DNA from 2 places in the Brevibacillus sp. MS2.2 genome. Region 1 is predicted to be linked to the other one. Evidence: predicted binding sites of a transcription regulator. Region 1 holds the regulator's gene; the other holds the start of a gene.
The links. Region 1 encodes LexA, which represses DNA repair genes until DNA is damaged. Its sites were predicted from a motif close to CGAACATATGTTCG; they were not measured.
Positions count from the first base shown of each region.

Region 2: the regulator LexA is predicted to act here: its motif matches at 2,153-2,166, upstream of HP568_RS12335 (carbohydrate kinase).

Region 1 covers NZ_JABSUZ010000020.1:53,139-57,564, reverse strand. Annotated here, with positions in the region: gene HP568_RS18260 (SOS response-associated peptidase family protein) at 205-453, shown strand; gene HP568_RS18255 (DUF4269 domain-containing protein) at 399-1,007, opposite strand; gene HP568_RS18250 (DUF456 domain-containing protein) at 1,115-1,600, shown strand; gene lexA (transcriptional repressor LexA) at 1,652-2,275, opposite strand; gene yneA (cell division suppressor protein YneA) at 2,438-2,776, shown strand; gene HP568_RS18235 (DUF896 domain-containing protein) at 2,853-3,050, shown strand; gene crcB (fluoride efflux transporter CrcB) at 3,148-3,513, shown strand; gene HP568_RS18225 (HelD family protein) at 3,552-4,426, shown strand, end outside.
Region 2 covers NZ_JABSUZ010000011.1:15,293-19,718, forward strand. Annotated here, with positions in the region: gene HP568_RS12315 (pirin family protein) at 1-297, opposite strand, end outside; gene HP568_RS12320 (DoxX family protein) at 352-738, opposite strand; gene HP568_RS12325 (FMN-dependent NADH-azoreductase) at 814-1,440, opposite strand; gene HP568_RS12330 (MarR family winged helix-turn-helix transcriptional regulator) at 1,575-2,021, opposite strand; gene HP568_RS12335 (carbohydrate kinase) at 2,209-3,309, shown strand; gene HP568_RS12340 (pseudouridine-5'-phosphate glycosidase) at 3,313-4,239, shown strand; gene HP568_RS29745 (hypothetical protein) at 4,318-4,426, opposite strand, start outside.

The sequences.
Region 1 (4,426 bases):
AGACTGATCCCTATAAATAAGCAGCATCAGACTAAGACTTGGAAAATAAGGACTTTGACTGCTGCTGTTATATAACGTTATCTCTCACAACGAAAACATGAAGAGGAAGGTCAATCAATGCAAATACTAAAATCTTCATGCTTAGAATGTTAACAATGTGTTACATCATATATAAAGTCAAGTAAATTAATAACTTTAACGATTTTGTTGACACTTAATATAAATGAGCGGATGCCTGTCATCTTAAAAAAAGAGGACGAGGACTTATGGCTTGATCGAGAGAAGTATGATCGGTTGCAGCTCCAGTCGCTGTTTACCCCCTATGATTCCAGCGAGATGATGGTGTATCCGGTATCCACCAAAGTGGGCAGCCCGAAAAATGATGATCCTTCCTGCATTCAAGAAGTAGAGATCGACTCATTGTTTGAAGATGAATCCTTTCGTAGGACCTGAACTCTTTGTCGTAATTCCTGTTCGGTTAACGACTCTAATTGCAACAAAGCCTCGTATGGATCATCACCCGGAATATGAAAGTATCGAGCAAATGCAGGCTCTGTTTTGATGCCGTTTTGCTTCAGAGCTCTGATATGTTGGTACGCATGCACGCCTCCTATGTCTAGCAATCGTGCTTCGATGTCCATATGACGATAGGCATTTTGCTTTTCGACAGCTACCGGTTGAGCAAACAATTCAAACCAAAAGTCAGCTGTGAAAAACGAGATTACGCACGTAGGAGTAGTTTTTACATCTAGGTGTGTCACTTCAAATCCGGGAAAGCATCCAAACGCTGTACGAACAGCTTGCTCAAACTGTTCCAGATCGTGACTCTCGCAAATAATATCCAAATCGCTTTGCACAACGTCAATATCTAATGGGATGGTTCCGGCAAGCACAGGACGGAATTCGGATAGTACCTCCATGATGTGGGTCTGTTGTATCGCGTCCCACGCCGCTTTTTGGCGCATCGTCCCTCTACCCAAGTAAGAAAGATCATGCCAATTTCTCATGAGACTACCTCCAGTCTACTTTCTTTTAAAATAGTTTAGACAAAAGTGAATAAGTACGCAACGAAATTGGTCATCACTCGTATACCTAGATGAAGGGAGTGTAGTAGATGGAAATATTTTTGTGGGTAGTGGTTGTGTTATTGTTCTTGCTAAGCATCGCAGGAATTTTTTTACCCGTTTTACCTGATACGATATTACTGTGGGCGGGCTTCTTGCTCTATCACTTTTTCATTGCAGATCCGGGAGCGGGATTGCCGGCCTCCTTTTGGTGGGGAATGGTCGTTCTAAGTATTCTGCTTTACGGTGCTGACTTACTGACGAACATGTACTTCGTGAAAAGGTACGGAGGGTCCAAATGGTCGTCCATTGCTGCGGCGGTCGGAATTATTCTTGGGATTTTCGTTTTCCCACCGTTTGGTATGCTGATTTTGCCGTTCGTATTCGTCGTTCTTGTAGAGTTAATGGTGCAGAAGCAATCGATGGAGCGAGCAGTGAAAGCGGGCGTAGGTTCATTGATCGGATTTTTGGGCAGTGCAGTCGTAAAAGTCATCTTGCAAGTTTCGATGATCATCTGGTTTTTTGTCGCCAGATAACATATAGAAAACGAAAAGGACAGCCGAGGCTGTCCTTTTTTTACGTGGAAACTAGTGAATGAGTCGATAAACACCGATGACTTTACCGAGAATGGTGACATGCTCCAGAATGATCGGTTCCATCGTGGCATTTTCCGGTTGGAGACGGAAGTGGTTCTTCTCTTTGAAAAATCTTTTGACGGTCGCTTCGTCTTCTTCTGTCATCGCTACGACAATGTCACCATTGTTTGCTACGTGCTGTTGGCGAACGATTACGTAATCTCCGTCGAGAATTCCGGCATCAATCATACTGTTCCCGGAGACGCGCAGCATATAAACCTTGTCAGAAGTCACGATATTGTCTGGAAGAGGGAAGTATTCTTCCACATCCTCAATGGCAGTAATCGGTTGTCCAGCGGTTACTTTTCCGATTACTGGCACACGGACGACAGAGTCTTCGAAATTGTCTTGAAAACGATCTTCATCGGATAGCAATTCGATGGCGCGAGGTTTGGTAGGATCTCGACGAATGAGGCCTTTTTTCTCTAAGCGTGCCAAATGCCCATGTACCGTTGAGCTGGAAGCTAGTCCAACAGCCTCTCCGATTTCACGTACAGATGGCGGATATCCTTTATCACGAACTTCCTTTCGTATGAACTCGATGATGGCTTGTTGTCTACTCGATAATTTTGACATAGAAAGACACCCCTGATTTCTCGAACATATTTTCCTATATTATACCATGGGAGCTTGCGTTCGACAAACATAAGTTCGATTCTTTGTTGACATGAACATATGTTCTCATTTATCATGAGGTTATAAGTGATCAGAACGTATGTTTGTGAGGAGGCTATTATTATGAATTCATCGACTGTTCGTAATCGTTTCGAGAAAAAAGAAGAACGCCGTGTTCGTTTTGGTATCACGAGAGGACAAGCTCTCTTGTTTCTTATTACATTTACTCTCTTTTTTTATTTGTTGACCGAACTAGTGTTTGCTTCTTCGCCAATAGAGGAGCCACAAGGTATAGAAGTAACCGTACAATCTGGAGATAGCCTATGGTCATTAGCTGTTCAATACAATCCAGATCCGCATATGGATGTTCGAGACTATATAATAGAGATTAAAGATGCGAACGGTTTAGAGAGCAACAGGATTTATCCAGGTCAGACTCTCATCCTTCCTGATACTCCGTAAGTGTTCGGCTGTCTTGCGGGATCATTCGAATGTGGTATAATGAAGCGGCACTACTACAGAGTGGGAGGAACCAGCAGTGGTATCTGACGCAGAAATTAAACGCATTAACGAATTGGTCAAAAAATCTCGCGAAGAAGGTTTGACCGAAGAGGAAAAGCTTGAACAAAAAGCATTGCGCCAAAAGTACATTGACGCCGTTAAGCTTTCATTGAGAGCAAATTTGGATTCCATCCGTTATGTGGAAGACCTTGAAGAAAATAAGCCAAAACAGTAAGATAACAATTACTGATACGACAGACATCCTCGCTTGACGCTAGGGTGTCTTTTTCTGTGACATACATAACAGCTTTGATAGCCAAGGAGGGAAAGCGATGGCCTGGATAGCTGTGGCGGTTGGAGGAGCAGTTGGCTCTCTTTTGCGCTACCTATTGTCTTTACTCGCAAACCAACCGGGATGGCCGTGGGGAACCTGGATCGCCAATGTTTGTGGATCTTTGATCATCGGCATCTTGTTCGTGCTAGGGAAAGAACGTGGCATTTTATCTCCGACACTCTATCTTTTATTTGCAACGGGGGTCATGGGAGGATTTACGACGTTCTCTAGCTTCTCCTTGGAAGTGGTCTCTTTTTGGGGAGAAGGCCACTTGTTGCGTGGCACTTTGTACGCTCTTCTCAGTTTGGGAGTCGGACTACTTTCTTGTGCGGTTGGAATATGGTTGGCTAGGCAATGGTCCTAATACGTTCAATGACACGATACATGTGAGGGGGAATGATTGTGAGTACACAGCATCGTGATTATGAATTGGAACAAAAAAAGCTGGATGATACCATTTCAGCGATCGACGAAGAAATGGAGCAGCTTCGTAATGATATTCGCGAGGCAACAGATGACTATGTGAAACAGGTCGTTAACTATAATAAGGCAAAGGATTTGCGTTACCTAGAAGATCAGGGGCGAGAGAAGCCTTATTTCGGCAGAGTGGATTTCTTGAAGGATGAAATCTACGAGCTGGACCAGGTCTACATAGGAAAACGGGGAATTGTACGCAGTGATACGTTTGATTCTGTCGTCGTGGATTGGCGTGCGCCTATCGCCAGTCTTTATTATTCCGGTGAGAGCAAAGACGCGTTTTACCGGATGGGACGCGAGATCGTACGTGGTGAAGTTCGATTAAAGCGTAATTTTGCGATCGAAGACGGAAAGATCGTCGGCATCTATGATGGAGCAGTAAAAGAAACGATTAACCGTGAGATGGGGCATCCCGACGAGTTTTTGCAAGAGGGCTTCATCGATGAATTTTTGGCAGCCAATCTGAATCAGGCGAACGATAGCAGACTAAAAGACATCGTCGCAACGATTCAATCTGAGCAAAATGATATTATCAGGGCGGAAAAAGAACGGCCCATTGTTGTGCAAGGAGTAGCAGGGAGCGGAAAAACGACCATCGCGCTGCACCGACTCTCCTATTTGATTTATAACTACCAGGATTCCATGATGTCCAAAAAGTTCATGGTGTTTGCACCTAACCGGATGTTTCTTACCTATATATCCGAGGTTTTGCCTGAGTTGGGGGTCGATGACGTTCAACAGTCTACCTTTGTAGATTGGGCAGCACGTCTTGTGAAGCCTCTGCTGCCAAAAGGATGGAA
Region 2 (4,426 bases), on a different contig from region 1:
TGAACCGGTTTGCATGATCTGCGCGCCGCCTGTCGACACCTCTTGAAGATTTCCGAGCGTGTCCCGATGTCCGACTGTCCCTGTAAGGACGTACGACAAAATTTCGAAGCCGGAGTGAGGGTGCAGCGGAATTTCAAATGTCTTCAGTGATTTTGCCCATGCCCAGTAAAATAGTGGTCCTACCCGTTTGACAACGGAGCCTTCATGAGGGAAGCCAATTGGTTTGTTCTCTACGATTTCACCGTCGCCAAAATGTCCTTTTGCTTGCTGGTCCTGTTTGTAGACGAGGATTTCCATCTGATGTTCCTCCCTTAGTACGATTGCTGACTTACGGGTGGTGAGGAGTCACCATTAAAACAAAACGTATGCGCCTGGACCGATCAACGCTACACCAATAACAACTGCGATTAACGTGAGGTTGTATTCGAATCCGTTTTGTGTGACCCAATATCCATTTTGACCGTGTACTTTCAGAATGGCAACCAGCATTGTGAAAGCAAGCAAAATAGAACTTGCCCAGATACCTACGCCTGCCGCAAACATCAGACCGCCAACGAGTTCAGCGAATCCAGCGACAAAGGCCATCGCTACGCCAGGTTTTACTCCGATGGACTCCAGCCAGCCGCCTGTTCCTTTCAAACCATAACCCCCAAACCAGCCAAACAACTTCTGCGCACCATGACCTGCAAACGTCAAACCGATGACCAAACGAATTAACAACAATCCAGTATCCAACACTTTTCATCTCTCCTTAATTGTTTTTAATTAGTATATCTTTATTTTGAGATATTTGTCCAAAAAGGCTGGCGGGCCTTAGAAGGATTCCGCCAGTTTTGCTGCTTTTTCTACACCAGCTGCAACGAGCTCAGCTGCTTTGTCTTGGAATTGGTTGTGACCTTCTACGATCACTTCAGTTACATTGCTGATGCCCCAGAAGCCGAGGATCGTGCGAACGTATTTGTTTGCCATTTCAATCTCAGCCATAGGCCCTTCGGAATAAACGCCACCGCGTGCGCTCAACAGAGCTACTTTTTTGTCGCCCATCAGACCAACTGGACCTTCAGCAGTGTACTTGAATGTTTTGCCTGCTTGGGAGAGGTAATCCATATAGGAGTGCAGAACAGCAGGAACAGTGAAGTTCCACATTGGGAAAGCAAATACGATTTTGTCTGCTTCTGTAAACTGGTTCAGGTATTTGTTAACCAAGTCAGCACGTTTTTGCTCATCAGCAGACAGCTCGATGCCGTTTCCTGCTTTCCACATAGCAGTCAGCATATCGTTACCGTAATAAGGGAGGTTTTCAGCAAACAGATCCAACTCAACGATTTCGTCATTTGGATGTGTTTCTCTGTATGCTTTCGTGAAAGCTTCGTACAGCTTTACACTTGTTGCCTGCTCAACTGGGCGATCGTTTGCTTTAATAAAAAGTACTTTACTCATGAAAATTTCATTCCCCTTCCATTTAGTAAGTTGCTAACTTTTAATGCGTAAATCTTGATTTTAAGATTATTACGTATCAGATCGTTTGTCAACACTTTTTTGAAACGATTGTAGTGGTAGGAGGGACTGCTCATCTAATAAGTAGCCTGAGCAGTGCGTCCCAACTTTTTTAGCAGTTCGATTGCTTGACGCTGTTCTTCTGGTGTGAGACCTTCCATCGCTTTCTCAATGGCGAGTTGATGAGGAGGGAAGATTTCGGACAAAAATTGATGCCCTTTTTCTGTGAGTTCCGCATAAATGACGCGGCGGTCTGCCGAACAGGGCTTGCGAATGAGCAGTTGCTTCTTTTCGAGTTTGTCCACAACGTATGTGATGTTTCCGCTGGAGATCAAGATTTTTTCGCCAATTTGCTGCAATGGTTGAGGACCTTTATGAAATAATACCTCTAGTACCCCGAATTCAGTCGGATTAAGTCCATGCTCGCGAATGTGACGATTGGAGTGAGCGGTAACCCAGTTGTATGACCTTGATAAAACTACAAAAAGATCGAGGGGATCATTTCGCAGTGGTTTGTCAGACATATGGACCCTCCTATACATCAAAATTTCGATATCTCTAATTTAAGATAATCCTACATGATCGTATTCCTATTTGTCAAATTGAGATAAAAATAAAATAAAAAACACGCTTGTACAAACAGTTGTCTTCATGATAAACTTTTGTTTGTAAACAAGCTGTGAAAGCGAAACAGAAGAAAGGAGGATGACCGTGGAAAAAGACATGCAGATCCTTCATCATATCCGGCAAAATCCTTTTATCACGCAACAGGAGCTGGCTGATCTGATTGGCATCTCACGTTCAGCGGTAGCTGGCTACATCGCACAGTTGACCAAACGCGGGGAAATCAAAGGACGGGCTTATGTACTTCGTGATGAAGGAATGATTGCTTGTATCGGTGGGGCCAACCTGGACCGCAAAGCACGCGGCAAGCAACAGGTGCGTCTACACTCATCCAATCCCGTAACGATTATGGAATCGTGTGGAGGGGTGGCACGGAATATCGCGGAGAACCTCGGTCGTCTTGGCTGCAATACGTCACTCATCACCAGCATTGGTGAGGACAAAGAAGGCGAATGGCTCTTGCAGGAGACGAAAAAGCACGGGGTGCACATCAGCCAAGTGTGGCGACTGCCTACACAGCGTACGGGAACGTATACGGCGCTTCTCGATATTGATGGCGAGATGGTTGTTTCCTTGGCGAACATGGATATTTACGATGCTCTCACACCGGAGATGTTCGCGGAGAAATGGTCGCACATTGCAGCAGCCCACGTGGTTTTCATCGATACAAACATTCCGGCGGACTGCTTGGCGTACATCATCGAACGTTGCCGGGAGGAAAACATCCTGCTCTTCGTTGACCCGGTCTCTTCAATAAAAGCAAAGAAGCTCCCACAGCAATTGGACGGAGTAGAAGCGATTTTGCCGAATCGCGAAGAAGCCGAGCTGATGGCTGGCATGAAGATCACGACGATCGAAGAATGCGCCGAGGCTTGCCGCAAGATTAGGGAACGAGGCGTCAAGCACGTCATTGTGACCTTGGGCGAAGAAGGCATTTATTATCAATCCGATGAAGTTGAGGAGCATATGGCTCCATATCCAACGGAAGTAGTAGATGTAACAGGTGCGGGAGATGCGTTCGCGTCGGGCCTCTTGTATGGCATTGTAAACGGAGAGTCTTTCCAGAGAGCATGTCGCCTTGGATTGGCAGCATCCGCTCTGACATTGCAAACAGAGCAGTCCGTATCTCCTCTATTAAAAGCAGAACAATTGGAACTGGCCGTAGAACAATTCGAAAAGGAGCGATAAGAGATGAAACAATATTTGACCTTTACTGAGGAAGTACGCCACGCACTGGAGAACAACCTGCCGGTAGTTGCTCTGGAGACGACGATTATTTCGCACGGTATGCCATATCCGCAAAACATTGAAATGGCAAAAGAAGTAGAGCAAATCATTCGCGACAACGGTGCTGTACCAGCTACGATCGGGATCATGGACGGCAAAATCAAAATCGGTTTGACTGACAGCGAGCTGGAAGAGTTTGCGACGAACAAAAATGTAGCAAAAGTAAGCCGTCGCGACTTCGCTTACATTTTGGCTAGCGGTAAAATCGGTGCGACTACAGTAGCCGCTACCATGATCGCAGCTGAGATGGCTGGCATCCACATGTTTGCAACTGGTGGTATCGGCGGGGTACACCGTGAAGGCGAAATCACTTGGGACGTGTCTGCTGACCTGACTGAGCTGGCGCAAACTGATGTAGCTGTAGTATGCGCAGGGGCGAAATCGATCCTCGATATCGGCCGCACCCTCGAATATTTGGAAACACAAGGTGTACCAGTTGTGGGCTACCGCACAGATGAATTCCCATCCTTCTTCGCTCGCGAAAGCGGATTTGGCGTAGACATGCGCATCGATACACCGGAAGAAGTCGGTAAGATGATGAACACCAAATGGGATCTGGGACTCAAAGGCGGTATGATTATCGCGAACCCAGTACCAGAATCCGATGCACTCAACCACCAGGAAATCGAGGCTGTGATCCAAAAAGCACTCGCAGAAGCAAAAGAAAACAACATTGCAGGTAAACAGGTAACGCCATTCATGCTCGATAAAGTGAAAAAGCTGACAGAAGGCAAGAGCTTGGCAACGAACATCGCGCTGGTGAAACACAATGCTGAAGTAGCTGCGAAAATCGCGGTAGCTTATCAGAAAGAAGCGAATCAAGGTAAATAAGAGAGATTGAACAACTAAATAGTTTTAAAAAAAACGAGCCTCTAGAATCGCTTCTAGGGCTCGTTTCGTTTATTTTACTCACTCCCACCAATGTTGCATTCCACGAATTCCAACATCCCACAGCTTGGCGTTTCCGGAAACGATAATGGTAATTTCGTTTACCTCGTTAAAAGGCATCTCCCTTAAA